2 regions of the Dactylosporangium sp. NPDC051087 genome follow, and region 1 is predicted to be linked to the other one. Evidence: riboswitches for the same ligand, from Rfam matches in the RefSeq annotation. Region 1 holds a riboswitch; the other holds the start of a gene.
The links. Region 1 has a riboswitch for glycine ahead of gcvP (aminomethyl-transferring glycine dehydrogenase). Riboswitches for the same ligand answer to the same signal wherever they lie in the genome.
Positions count from the first base shown of each region.

Region 1 (6,729 bases):
GACCCCGACTACTACGCCGCCCGGCCGGGCATCGCGGTGCCGAAGGCGTCGGTGATCGCCGGGGACGGGATGTTCGGCCTGCACCCGGCGTTCGCGCCGCTGCTGGCCCGCTGGAACGCCGGCACGTTCGGCGCCGTGCACGCCGTCGGCCAGCCAAATCCGTCCCGCTCCCACTTCCAGGCGATGGAGGAGATGGAGCGCGCCGCCGCCGGCACCTCCGTGCGCACGGGCTGGCTGGACCGGATGCTGGGCGTCGCCGGCGCGGTCTCGCCGACCGCCGGTGTCGCCATGGGCGCCACCTCACCGGCGCGGGCGTTCGCCGGGCCGTCCCCGGACGTGTCGATGTCGTCCGTCGACGGGTTCGCCCTGTCCGGCAACGACGCGAAGACCCCGATGGCCGCGACGATCGCCAAACTCTTCGACGGCGCCCCGGCGGTCATGGCCGACCCGGCCCGCGCCGTCAACGCCACCCTCGGCACGGTCGCCACGCTGGGCAAGTACACGCCGGCGGCCACCTACCCGGCGACCGCCCTCGGCAAGGCCCTGTGCGACGTGGCCCGCCTGGTGAAGTCGAACGTCGGCCTGATGGCGGCGACCGTCGACTTCGGCGACTGGGACATGCACGAGGGCCTCGGCGGACCCGCCAAGGGCCAGCGGATGCACGACCACCTGACCGAGCTCGCCCTGGCCCTGGAAGCGTTCGCCGCCGACCTCGGCGACGCCTTCAAACGCGTCACCCTGGTCACGCTCAGCGAGTTCGGCCGCCGCGTCGCGGAGAACGGCTCCCGCGGCGTCGACCACGGCAACGGCAACGCCATGCTCCTGCTCGGCGGCAACGTCCGCGGCGGCCGCGTCCACGGCGTCTGGCCCGGCCTCGCCCCGGCGAAGCTGACGGCCGGCGACCTCGCCTCGACCACCGACTACCGCTCGGTCATCGGCGAGCTCCTCCAGCGCCGCTGCGGCGTCGGCTCGCTGACCAACATCTTCCCCGACGTCACCCCCTCCTCGTACGACCTGGCCGTCGCCCGTTGACCACCCCCGGCACGCTCGAACCGCGCGCGGGGTAACCCGGAAGATCGATGTCCGCCGGGGCGCGGCACGCATAGATTCGCGTGATGCGCCCGCCGAACCCGAAGCTCGTGGTGCTCGCCCTCGGCCTGTCACTGCTCGGCTTCCTGGGGCTGCTGACCCTGGCCGACGCCGAGCCGTTGGTCCAGTTCCGGTCCGCGCCTGCCGTGGACGGGGCCAGCGTGCCCGGCTGGGCGCTCGACCCGGCCCAGCCGAACCGCGACCTGGCGATGGACGTGGTGATCAGCGGCACGGCCGAGCGGCTGAGCGTCGCCGTCTCCTACGAGCTGCGGGTGCCGGCGAGCGACCCGCTGCTGGAGCTCCTGGCGTTCCGCGAGGTCACCGGCGCGGACCTGGGCCGGTTCGTGGCGCTCGGCCCGGCGAACACCCCCGTCACGGCTGTTCGTGGTGCTGGTCGTGGCGACCGACCCGTTCCCGTTCGGCTGGCTGCACCTCGTCGCGGTGGGCTGGCTGGTGCTCGCCTGGCGCTGGCTGGTGCCGGTCGACCGGCGGGCGAAGGCGGTCCGGCTGGCCGGCGTCGACGCCGAGCGCCACCGCGAGCTCGTCGGGCAGGAGACCCGGCGACGGCTGGCCGAGGCGAGCGCGCACGACCTGTACCGCAAGGCCCGCGCCAGACTCGCCGGCCAGGAGGTGGGGCTGGCCGCGTACGACGTCGCGCAGCGGGACCTCGACCACGCCGCCCGGCTCCCCGCGCCGTCCGGACAGGGCATCACCACCGCCGACGCCCTGTCCACCGGCGGTGGCGCCGCGCCGTGGCCGAACGCCGTGCGGGCCGTCGCCTACGCCACGCCGGTCGCGGTGCTGCTCGTCGGCTACGAGACGTTCGCGCTGCTCGCCCCGGACGCCGGCGCGTCGGCGATGCGCGCGCGCACCCTCGCCGAGCTGGCCGAGATCGCGGCACACACCGCGCGCTGGTTCGTGTACGCGCTCATGTTCGGCTTCCTGTACCCGCTGCTGCGCGGCACCGCCCCGGTGACGAAGGCCGCCGCGTTCGCGGTCGCCCTGCTGGGTGTCGAGCTGCTCCCGATCTTCGACCTGTCCGCCCGGTCCGGCGGGGCGTCGTCGGTGCTGTCCCCGGTGTCCGGCCGCGAGCTGCTCTTCGCGGTGCTGATCCGGACGGGCCAGCTGGTCATGTTCGCCGGCGTGCTGAGCCTGCTGTGGGAGCGCTGGCTGACCCGGGCGGCCGGCTACTCGTGGGACCGGGTCCGCAACGTCCGCAGCGTGCGCGCCCTGGCCGCCCCGGTCGGCACCGTCGCGGCCGCCGTGCTCACCGCGGCGGGCACCGCCCTCGCCGGCGCGGCCGTGGCCGCACTCCTCGCCGCCGGCCCGGCGACGGACGGCGACCCCGCCTCCCGCCCCACCCCGACACCAGCCACCCCTGGCCGGTGACCGCGGGCGTCGGACAGGCCGTCCGGGTAGGGTGCCGACTGGTCCGTGAGGATCGAGGGCCCCGACCCGAGGAGATTCGTTGAAGCGCAGTGCCGCGCTCGCTGTCGTCGTCGTGTGTGCCGTGAGCGTGGCCGGGTGCGGCTCGTCGAAGGAGCCCAAGGCGGCGCCCGCGGCGGCCGCGTCCGAGGTGTCGCAGACGGCCGCGCCCGACGGCGCCGGGGGGCTGGGGTCCGTGAGCCCGTCCGCCTCGGCGAAGGGCCCGTGCACGGTCTTCCCCGCCGACAACGTGTGGCGGGCCGACGTGTCGAAGCTGCCGGTGCACCGGGACTCGGCGGCGTGGGTGGCGAGCATCGGGGCGTCGGCGAAGGCGCACCCCGACTTCGGCGCGGGCCTGATCGACGGCGCGCCGTTCGGCATCCCGATCACGACCGTCGGCGCCGGGCAGGCCGGCGTGAAGGTCGGCTTCGACTACGCCGACGAGAGCGACAAAGGTCCCTACCCGATCCCGCGCAGCGCCCGCATCGAGGGCGGCGCGAACGCCGACGGCGACCGGCACGTCATCGTCCACGACACGGCCGCGTGCAAGTCCTACGAGCTCTTCGACGCGCACCCCAACGCGGACGGCTCCTGGAAGGCGGGCTCCGGCGCCGTCTACGACCTGCGCCGCAACGACCTGCGCAAGGCCGGCTGGACCTCCGCCGACGCGGCGGGCCTGTCGATCCTCGCCGGGCTGGCCCGCGCCGACGAGGCCGGCGCGGGGAAGATCGGCCACGCGATCCGCTTCACGGCGCCGCGCACGAAGAACGCCTACATCTGGCCCGCCCGCCACGCGGCGTCCTCGTCCGGCGACGCCGCGCTGCCGCCGATGGGGGCCCGCTTCCGCCTGAAGGCGTCCGTCGACATCTCCAAGTTCCCTCCCCAGGCCCGGACGGTGGCGCAGGCGCTCAAGCAGTACGGCGCGATCCTGGCCGACAACGGCTCGCCGTGGTTCTTCTCGGGGACCCAGGACGACAAGTGGAGCAACGACCAGCTGAACGCGTTGAAGTCCCTGTCCGGCAAGGACTTCGAGGCCGTGGACAGCTCCCTGCTGATGGTGGATCCGAACTCCGCCCGCTGCCGCCCCTGAGTCATGGACCTAGCTTCCTAGGACGCCCTGGCGCGTGTGGTGTGGACCACGGGCGCGTGACCATAGTCGAAGAACCGGTAGATTAGGCAACGCCGGCAATACCCGCGCGGGAGAGATCGTCTGAACGTAAGGCGACGCCGAAGGGGCAAATCCTCCCCGGAACCTCTCAGGCAGAAGGACCGCGACGGGTTGGCACCTCTGGAGGCCACACGACAGAGGGGGAGGGACGCGCACCCCCGACCCCGGATCCGAAAGAGTGTGGCCAATGACCAGTTTCGCCAGCCGGCACATCGGGCCGTCGCCGGACGATCAGTCCGAGATGCTCAAGACCGTCGGATATGAGTCCGTCGAGGCGCTGATGACCGCCGCGATCCCCGGCTCGATCCGCTGGCACCAGCCGCTCGATCTTCCGCTGGCGGCGTCCGAGGCCGAGGTGCTGGGGGAGCTGCGCGCTCTCGCGGCGGCCAACCGGACCCTGGTCAGCATGATCGGCCTCGGCTACTACGGCACGCACACGCCGCCGGTCATCGTGCGCAACGTGCTGGAGGACCCGTCGTGGTACACGGCGTACACGCCGTACCAGCCGGAGATCAGCCAGGGGCGTCTCGAGGCGCTGCTGAACTTCCAGACGGTGATCACCGACCTGACGGGCCTGCCCGTCGCGGGCGCGTCGCTGCTCGACGAGGCGACCGCCGCGGCCGAGGCGATGACCCTGGCGAGGCGCTCGTCGAAGGTCAAGGCCGACGTGTACGTCGTCGACAAGGACGTCCTCCCGCAGACCCTCGCCGTCATCCGGACCCGCGCCGAGCCGCTGAACATCACCGTGCTGACCGTCGACGTCGACGAGGACCGGCTGCCGGAGGAGTTCTTCGGCCTGCACCTGCAGTACCCGGGTGCCTCCGGCGCCGTGCGTGACCTCGAGGCGCTGACGGCGGCGGCGCACGAGAAGGGCGCGATCGTCACCTTCGCCGCGGACCTGCTGGCCCTGTGCCTGCTGCGTGAGCCCGGCGCGGTCGGTGCGGACGTCGCCGTCGGCAGCGCGCAGCGGTTCGGGGTGCCGATGGGCTTCGGCGGGCCGCACGCCGGCTACATGTCGGTTCGCAAGGGCCTGGAGCGCACCCTGCCGGGCCGGCTCGTCGGCGTGTCGAAGGACGCGGACGGCGCCCCGGCGTATCGGCTGGCCCTGCAGACCCGTGAGCAGCACATCCGCCGGGAGAAGGCGACCAGCAACATCTGCACCGCGCAGGTGCTCCTCGCCGTGACGGCCAGCATGTACGCGGTGTACCACGGCCCGGACGGGCTGCGGGAGATCGCGTCGCGGACCCACGACATGGCGGTCCGGCTCGCCGCGGGCCTGCGCGCGGGCGGTGTCACGACTGAGCACGAGGCGTTCTTCGACACCGTGACGGCGGTGGTGCCGGGCCGGGCGCGGGAGATCACGCAGAAGGCCGCGGAGCGCGGGATCAACCTGCGGCACGTGGACGACGACCGGGTCGGGATCGCGTGCGACGAGACGACCACGTTCGGCCACCTGCGTGACGTCCTCACCGCGTTCGGGCTGGAGCACGTCGACGTCACGGCGCTGGACACCGCGGACGCGGTCCCCGCGCGGCTGCGGCGGGCCGGTGACTACCTGAGCCACCCGGTGTTCAGCTCGCACCGGTCGGAGACGGCGATGCTGCGGTATCTCAAGCGCCTCTCCGACATGGACTACGCCCTGGACCGGGGCATGATCCCGCTCGGCTCGTGCACGATGAAGCTCAACGCGACGGCCGAGATGGAGCCGATCACCTGGCCCGAGTTCGCCAACGTGCACCCGTTCGCGCCGGCGGCGCAGACCCAGGGGTACCGGCAGCTGATCGGCGACCTGGAGCGGTGGCTGGCGGAGGTGACCGGCTACGACGCCGTGTCGCTGCAGCCGAACGCGGGGTCGCAGGGTGAGCTGGCGGGTCTGCTCGCGATCCGCGCCTACCACCACTCGCGGGGCGACACGCAGCGCGACATGTGCCTGATCCCGTCCAGCGCCCACGGGACGAACGCCGCCAGCGCCGTCATGGCGGGCATGCGGGTCGCGGTCGTGGCCTGCGACGAGCTGGGCAACGTCGACCTCGGCGACCTCGAGGCGAAGATCGAGCTGCACCGGGACCGGCTCGCCGCGATCATGGTGACGTATCCGTCGACGCACGGCGTGTACGAGACCGGCATCTCCGACCTGTGCGCCAAGGTCCACGAGGCCGGCGGCCAGGTGTACGTCGACGGCGCGAACCTCAACGCCCTGCTCGGCTACGCGAAGCCGGGCCAGTTCGGGGCGGACGTGTCGCACCTGAACCTGCACAAGACCTTCTGCATCCCGCACGGCGGTGGCGGCCCCGGCGTCGGCCCGGTCGCGGTCCGCGCCCACCTGGCGCAGTTCCTGCCGTCACACCCGATCCTGGCCGGCAGCGCCCCGGTCGGGCCGGTGTCGGCGGCGCCGTGGGGCTCGGCGGGGATCCTGCCGATCCCGTGGGCCTACCTGCGGCTGATGGGCCCCGACGGCCTGGCGAAGGCGACCGCGACGGCCGTCCTGGCGGCGAACTACGTGGCGGCGCGGCTGCGGGGGCACTATCCCGTGCTGTACAGCGGCAGCGAGGGCCTCGTCGCGCACGAGTGCATCCTCGATCTGCGGGCGATCACGAAGGCGACCGGGGTCAGCGTCGCGGACGTCGCGAAGCGGCTGATCGACTACGGCTTCCACGCGCCGACCATGTCGTTCCCGGTGTCGGGGACGCTGATGGTCGAGCCGACGGAGAGCGAGGACCTCGCCGAGCTCGACCGTTTCTGTGACGCGATGATCGCGATCCGTGAGGAGATCGACCGCGTGGCGTCCGGTGCATGGCCGGCCGGGGACAACCCGCTCGGCAACGCCCCGCACACCGCCGCGGTGGTCACCGCCGACGAGTGGTCGCACGCCTACCCGCGCTCGGTGGCGGCCTACCCGGCCGGGGTGACGGTGGCGAAGTACTGGCCGCCGGTGCGGCGGATCGACGACAGCTACGGCGACCGGAACCTGGTCTGCTCGTGCCCGCCGGCGTCCGCCTTTGAGGAGTAACTGAATACGGAGCGTGACCGGTCAGGCCGCGTTGACG
Region 1 covers NZ_JBVJIJ010000008.1:160,720-167,448, forward strand. The annotation lists gene ACZ6TV_RS17220 (DUF1501 domain-containing protein) at 1-1,032, shown strand, start outside; gene ACZ6TV_RS17225 (hypothetical protein) at 1,486-2,478, shown strand; gene ACZ6TV_RS17230 (hypothetical protein) at 2,558-3,604, shown strand; glycine riboswitch at 3,702-3,796, shown strand; gene gcvP (aminomethyl-transferring glycine dehydrogenase) at 3,870-6,692, shown strand; gene ACZ6TV_RS17240 (DUF5999 family protein) at 6,714-6,729, opposite strand, start outside.

Region 2 (6,729 bases), on a different contig from region 1:
TAGTCGAAGACCGTGGTGACGCCGGCGTTCAGCGCGGCGGTCGCGCCCAGGAAGGCCGCCCGGCCCGCGTCGGCCGGGGACATGGCGTGCAGGGCGGTGCCGAGCACGTCGGTGAAGTAGCGGGACATCGGCATGTCGGCGCCGGTACCGCGCAGCGGCGCCTGCCACACGTGCCGGTGCGCGTCGACGAACCCCGCCGTCAGGGTGAGCCCGGTGGCGTCGACGACCTCCGCGCCGGGCGCCACCAGTGCCGGGCCGACGGCGGTGATGACGCCGCCGGTGCAGAGCACGTCGGTGCCCGGCAGCTCGGGACCGCTGCCGGGCACGACGTGGGCGTTGCGGACGAGAACCTGGCGTTGCACGTACACCTCCGAAGAAAGCTTTTAGAAAAGCTATCTCGAAAGTGGACCGGTGTGCAAGGTCAGGTGGCGGTGCAGGTCACCGCCGGCGCGGTGTTGGTGCCGGACCAGGCGCCGTTGAAGCCGAAGCTCGTGGACTGCCCGGCGCCGAGCTTGCCGTTGTAGCTCATGTTCGTGGCGGTCGACACGGCGCCGGCGGCGGTGATCGCCGCGTTCCAGAACGACGTGATCGTCTGCCCGTTGGCCCAGGTGAGCTTGACCGTCCAGCCGTTGGTGCCGGCGCCGCCGGCGGTGACGGTCACGTTGGCGCCGAAGCCGCCGGCCCACTCGTTGGTCTTGGCGTAGGACGCCGTGCAACCGCCGGGCGGGACGCTGGTGGAGCGCGACGGCGACGGGGACGCCGATGCCGGCGCCGACGCCGACGGGCTGGTGGACCGGGACGGCGACGGGGACGCGCTGCCGGACGGGCCGGGGCCCGTGCCGCCGGTGAAGATCACGTCGCTGCAGAAGTAGTACGACTGGTCCAGGTGGCTCGCCTGCCAGATCGTGTACACGACGTGCCGGCCGGTGCGGGTGCCCGCGTTGACCTGCGCCTGGTACTGCGGCGCCGGCGCGTACCGCCCGGTGCTGTTGACCAGCTCGAGGCTCGCCCAGGTCAGCGGCTGCGTCGCCGGGTCGAAGCCCTGCTTGGTGATGTAGATGCGCAGGTAGTCCGCACCGTGCTGGGCGGCGTCGGTGAGGGTCATCGTGAAGTTGTTCGGCTTCGTCGCGGCGACCCACGCGCCGACCGTGTCCATCGACGCGTAGCGGCCGTTCTGCGTCCGGCCGCCGCTGCACAGCTGACCGTCGGGGATCGCGGCCTGGTGGTTGCCGGCGACGCCCTCGCGGTAGAGGCCGTTCCAGTTCCACATGGTGTCCGGGTTGGCCTGCCACGCCTGGGCGCACATCGGGTCGGTCTGGGACATGTTCGGGTTCTGGAAGTCGCTGCCCCACCGGGCCCAGCAGCCGTAGTTGCGCGACGGCGGGTCGGTGACCGAGCCGTGCGCGGCGGCGGGACTCTGGGCGGCGACGACCGCGACGACCGCGGCGGCGAGGGCCACCGCGGCGCCGGCGGCGACTGTTCTGAAGCGGGCTGAAAGTTGCACAGGGAACTCCGTCACGTCGATGCGAAATGCGTGCATGGCGACGCCTGCGATGCAGCTCAGAGGCTGTCCGCGGCGCTGTGCGGCTCCCGTGGACATTCTACCTACTGCATGGATCACGGTGAATGCGCGACGGAAATGTGTTACGGGCCGGGCGGCGCGGCGGTCTGTTGACGCGCATGAGACGAATCCGCTCCCGAGGGGGATGTAGTGCACCTGCGCCACCTGTCCGCGACCGGCGCCGCCGCCGTCGTGCTGTTCGCCGTCTCGGCCTGCGACCCACGGCCGCAGACCGCATCAGTCCCGCCGTCCCCGCCCGCGGCGGCCACCGGTGCGCCGGCGGCCACGGCCGTGGGCCCGTCCGGCGCCGCCGGGGCCGGGCCGGCGGCGCCCTCGGCGGCGCCCTCGGCGTCCGCGGCCGCTCAGGTGCCGCCGTTCCTCGCGGCGGTGCCCGCGGTGCCGAGGGTCGCCGACGCCGTTTCGGTGGGTGCGGTACGGCAGCACCGGCGCGTGGCCGGCCGGGACAACGGCCAGAGCACCCGCTACGGCGACCGGTCCGTCTGGATCTTCGACGACACCACGTTCAAGGACCCGTGGGGGTTCATCTCCAACAGCGGCGCCGCCACCGCCGACCTCGACGCCTCCGACGGCATCGACCTCACGTCGAGCGGCCCCGCCACCGTCGACGCGTCGAGGACCCCGGCCGAGCTGATCCCGCGCTCGGCCGCAGAGAAGGCGTACGAGCAGGCGAACATGGTGCTGTTCGGGTTCTGGCCCGGGCCGGTCGTCGCCGACCCCGCCCGCGGCCGGGTCCTCGTCTTCTACGGCAAGCTGTGCCGGGGCGGCCCCGAGGGCAGCGTCTGCACCGGGCCGCTGGGCAAGGGGCTCGGCACCGGCGTCGCCGCCGTCGACATGACGTCCGGCGCCGTCACCCGCCTCACCGCGGTCAACGCGCCCGCCGTCACCAGCGTCGAGGGCACCGACCCGACGATGTTCTTCCCCGACGGGCTCGGCTGGAGCAGCGCCGCGCTCGTCGTCGGGGACGTCCTCTACGCGTACGGCGCGTGCACGTACCACGGCTGCAAACTCGGCAAGGTCGGCCTCGCGGACGTGACCGACCGTCGCAGGTGGACGTTCTGGACCGGGTCCGGCTGGGGCACCGATCCCGCCGCGGGCGCCGTCACGATCGCGCCGGGCGCGGCCGGGCAGACCGTGTTCTACGCCCCCGCGCTCAAGGCGTGGCTCAACGTGTTCATGCCCTTCGGCAGCAACGACGTGATGTTCCAGGTCGGCGGCGCGCCGTTCGGGCCGTGGTCGAAACCGGTGCGGGCGATGACGACCCAGGGCGGCAAGGCCGCCAACTACGCGTTGTTCGGGCACCCGGAGTACGCGCGGCGCGACGGGCTCGTGCAGTACCTCTCGTACTTCCACCCCGACAGCGGCGAACAACGCCTGGTGCGCCTCACCTTCGGAACGTGACCCGCGCGATGCGCTGCTCCCCGCTCGCCGGGTTGAAGTAGGTCAGGTACTGCACGAGACCGTCCTGGCGGGCGTACTCCGGATGCGCGAACAACGCGTAGTTCGCCGCGTCGCCGCCCGCCGGGACGGTCGCCGCCCGCACCGGTTTCGACCACGGCCCGTGCGGCGCGCCGCCCACCTGGAACATGATGTCGTTGCTGCCGAACGGCATGTACGTGTTGACCCACGCCTTGAGCGCCGGGGCGTAGAACACGGTCTGCCCGGCGGCGCCGGCGGCGACGGTGACCGCGCCCTTCGCGGGGTCGGCGGTCCAGTCCTTCCCGGTCCAGAACGTCCACCTGCGACGGTCGGTCAGGTCCGCGAGGCGCACCTTGCCGAGTTTGCAGCCCTGGTACGTGCACGAGCCGTAGACGTAGAGCACCTCGCCGACGGTGAGGGCGGCGGCGCTGAACCCGGCACCGTCCGGGAAGAACATCGTCCGGTCCGTGCCTTCGAGGCCGGTCACGGCCGGGCCGTTGGTGGCGGTGAGGCGGGTGACCGCGCCGGAGGTCATGTCGATCGCCGCGATGCCGGTGCCCAGGCCCTTGCCGATCGGGCCGGTGCAGGGGTCGGCGGCGCGGCACAGCTTGCCGTAGAGGACGAGGACCCGGCCGCGGGCGGGGTCCGCGACGACCGGCCCGGGCCAGAACGCGAACCTCGCCGGGTTCCGCGCCTCGTAGTCGCGTTCGGCCTGGTTGCGGGTGATCAGCTCGACCGGGGGCTGCGAGGCGTCGACGGTGACCGGGCCGCTCGACGTGAGGTCGATGCCGTCGGAGGCGTCGAGGTCCCTCGTGGCGGCGCCGCTGTTGGAGATGAAGCCGAACGGGTCCTTGAGCGTGGTGTCGTCGAAGATCCAGATCGAGCGGTCGCCGTAGCGGGTGCTCTGGCCGTTGTCCCGGCCCGCCACGCGCTGCTGCTGCCGTACCGCACCCGTCACCGTCACCTCGGCCACGCCGGGCACCGCCGGTACCGACGCGAAGAACGGCGGCCCGGAAGCCGGCGGCGGCACCGCGGAGCCGGACGGGGACGGCGGCGGCAGCGACGGCGCCGGGACCTGGGCCGTCGCCGGGGGAGCCGCCGCCGGAGGACCCTGCGGCGCCGGAGCGGGCCACTGCCACACGGCCACGCCGATCGCGAGCGCCAGGGCCGTCACCCCGCCCGCGACCGCGGCCAGCACCGTGGACCCCGCCGTCCTGGACGGCGGCGGGACGAGCAGCGGCAGGCCGGCGAGGAGCCCCTCCGCCGCGGCGAGCCGGCGCGACCGCTCCGTGCACTGTGGACAGTCGCGGACGTGCCGGGCGATCCGCTTGCGCCACAACGGATCCGGCTCGCCGTCCCAGCCCTTCGTCTGGTCCCGCAGCACTGCACAGCCCGGCGCGGCGTCCAGGGCGCGGACCACCGACCGGGCCACGTCCAGCTGCTCCCGCATCCGCTGCACCCGCACCCCGGCGTGCGCGACCGGCTGGTCGAGCGCCGCGGCCACCTCGGCGCGGGTCAGATGACCGCTCGCCTCCAGCCACCACAGCGACAGCACCGTGCGGTGCGACGCGTCCAGCCACCGGGCCGCCTCCGCGATCTCCCGCTGCTCGCCGTCCAGGACCTGCCGCAGCACGGCGAGCCCCACGAAGTCCGCCGACGGGTCCTCCCGCTCGGCGTCCCGCGGGTCGTCGCCGCGGGTCAGCCGCGCCCGGCGGGCCTCGGCGCGGGCGTCGGCGAGCTGCCGCAGCGCGATCGTCACCACCCACGACCGGAAGCGCTCCGCCTGCCGGACCCCGCCGACGCCCGTCACGACCCGCACCATCGCGTCCTGGACGATGTCGTCGACGTCGAGGTCCCGGTCGGCGCCCCGGCCGACGACGGAGTAGACCAGCGGCAGGTACCGCGTGGCGAGCGCCTCCACGGCGGCCCGGTCACCGTCGCGGGCCGCCGCCACGAGGACCTCGTCGGACTGTGCCACGCTCGCTCCCGCCTGTTCGCCCATCTTCCAGCAGACGCCGTCCGGTCCCGTGTCATAACACTTTTCCGGGCTTGACGGGGCGGGGTGGCGGGTCTTACGGTCCAGATCACAACCGCATATCGCGCTGCACGACCCGCGACGGGAGAGCCCTCGGTCAGTCCGAGGCGCCGAAGGAGCAACGTTCTCCCCAGAATCTCTCAGGCATCGGTACCGCCGCGGTCAGGCGACTCTGGAAAGTCAGGACGACAGCTGTCCTGCACCCACGGTGCAAACCGCCCGTCCCGGGCGGCGAAGCTCTCAGGTTCCGATGACAGAGCGGGGAGGTCACCCAGCAGGGGTGCCGTCCGCGACGGCATCCGGACCCAGGGAGCCTCTCGTGACACCGCTGTTCGACGTGCACCGCGATCTGGGCGCCACGTTCACCGACTTCGCCGGCCGGCGCATGCCGCTGCGCTACCAGAGCTCGGGCGAGCTCGCCGAGCACCACGCGGTCCGCCGCACCGCAGGCCTGTTCGACCTGTCGCACATGGGGCAGCTCGAGGTCACCGGCGCGGAGGCGGGCAGCTTCCTCGACCACGCCCTGGTCGGGCGGCTGTCGGCGGTGGAGGTGGGGCGCGCGCGATACACGATGCTCTGCCACGACACCGGCGGCGTCCTCGACGACCTGGTCGTCCACCGCCTGGCGGAGCGCCGCTACCTGATCGTCGCGAACGCCGCGAACACCGCCGTGGTCCTCGCCATGCTGCGCGAGCACGCCGACGGCTTCCACGCCACGGTCCGCGACATGTCGGCCGACCGGGCGCTCATCGCCGTCCAGGGCCCGTCGGCGGCGTCGATGGTCGGCCCGGGCCCGCTGCGGTACTACGCCGTCAAACCCTTCGAGGTCGCCGGGCGGGACGTGCTGCTGGCCCGGATGGGGTACACGGGCGAGGACGGCTTCGAGATCTCCTGCCGCGCCGGGGACGCCACCTTCGTGTGGCTGGCGCTGCTCGGGCGCGGGCCCGTGCCGGCGGGGCTGGCCTGCCGCGACACGCTGCGCCTCGAGGCCGGGATGCCCCTGTACGGGCACGAGCTGTCCGTCCGGCGCACCCCGGCGGCGGCCGGGCTGGGACGGGTCGTCGACCTCACGAAACGGGACTTCGTCGGCGCCGCCGCGCTGCGCCGCCTGCACGCGACGGGCCACGCGCCGGGCTGCGGCCGCGGCCCGGATCTTTCGGATGACGCCGGCTGCGTCCCGGATGACGGCGCCGGCTGCGTTCCGGGCTGCGGTCAGGTGCTGGTGGGGCTCGTCACCGGCACCCGCCGGGCGCCGCGCGCCGGCTACGCGGTGCTCGACCCCGCGACCGGCGCCCCGGCCGGGACCGTCACCAGCGGCGCGCTGTCACCGACGCTCGGCCATCCCGTCGCGATGGCCTACGTGCCCGCCGGCCTGTCCGCGCCCGGGACCCCGCTCACCGTCGACGTCCGCGGCGAGCACGTCCCCGCCACGGTCGTGCCGCTGCCCTTCCACTCCTCGCAGAAATGAGCGCCATGTCCGCGATCCCGCCGCACCTGCGCTACACCCGCGACCACGAATGGCTGCACGACGGCCGGGTGGGCATCACGGCGTACGCCGCCGCCGCGCTCGGCGACATCGTCTACGTGCAGCTGCCGGAGGTCGGGGCGACCGTCACCGCCGGCACGCCCTGCGGCGAGATCGAGTCGACCAAGTCCGTCAGCGACCTCGTCGCCCCCGCCGGCGGTGTCGTCGTCT
Region 2 covers NZ_JBVJIJ010000026.1:62,568-69,296, forward strand. The annotation lists gene ACZ6TV_RS40310 (hypothetical protein) at 1-3, shown strand, start outside; partial or broken gene ACZ6TV_RS40315 (amidohydrolase family protein) at 1-368, opposite strand, end outside; gene ACZ6TV_RS40320 (lytic polysaccharide monooxygenase auxiliary activity family 9 protein) at 422-1,504, opposite strand; gene ACZ6TV_RS40325 (hypothetical protein) at 1,712-2,980, shown strand; gene ACZ6TV_RS40330 (RNA polymerase sigma factor) at 2,964-4,976, opposite strand; glycine riboswitch at 5,106-5,199, shown strand; glycine riboswitch at 5,200-5,300, shown strand; gene gcvT (glycine cleavage system aminomethyltransferase GcvT) at 5,353-6,501, shown strand; gene gcvH (glycine cleavage system protein GcvH) at 6,507-6,729, shown strand, end outside.
Region 2: it holds a riboswitch for glycine, as region 1 does, so the genes downstream of both, gcvT (glycine cleavage system aminomethyltransferase GcvT) here and gcvP (aminomethyl-transferring glycine dehydrogenase) in region 1, are expected to answer to the same signal.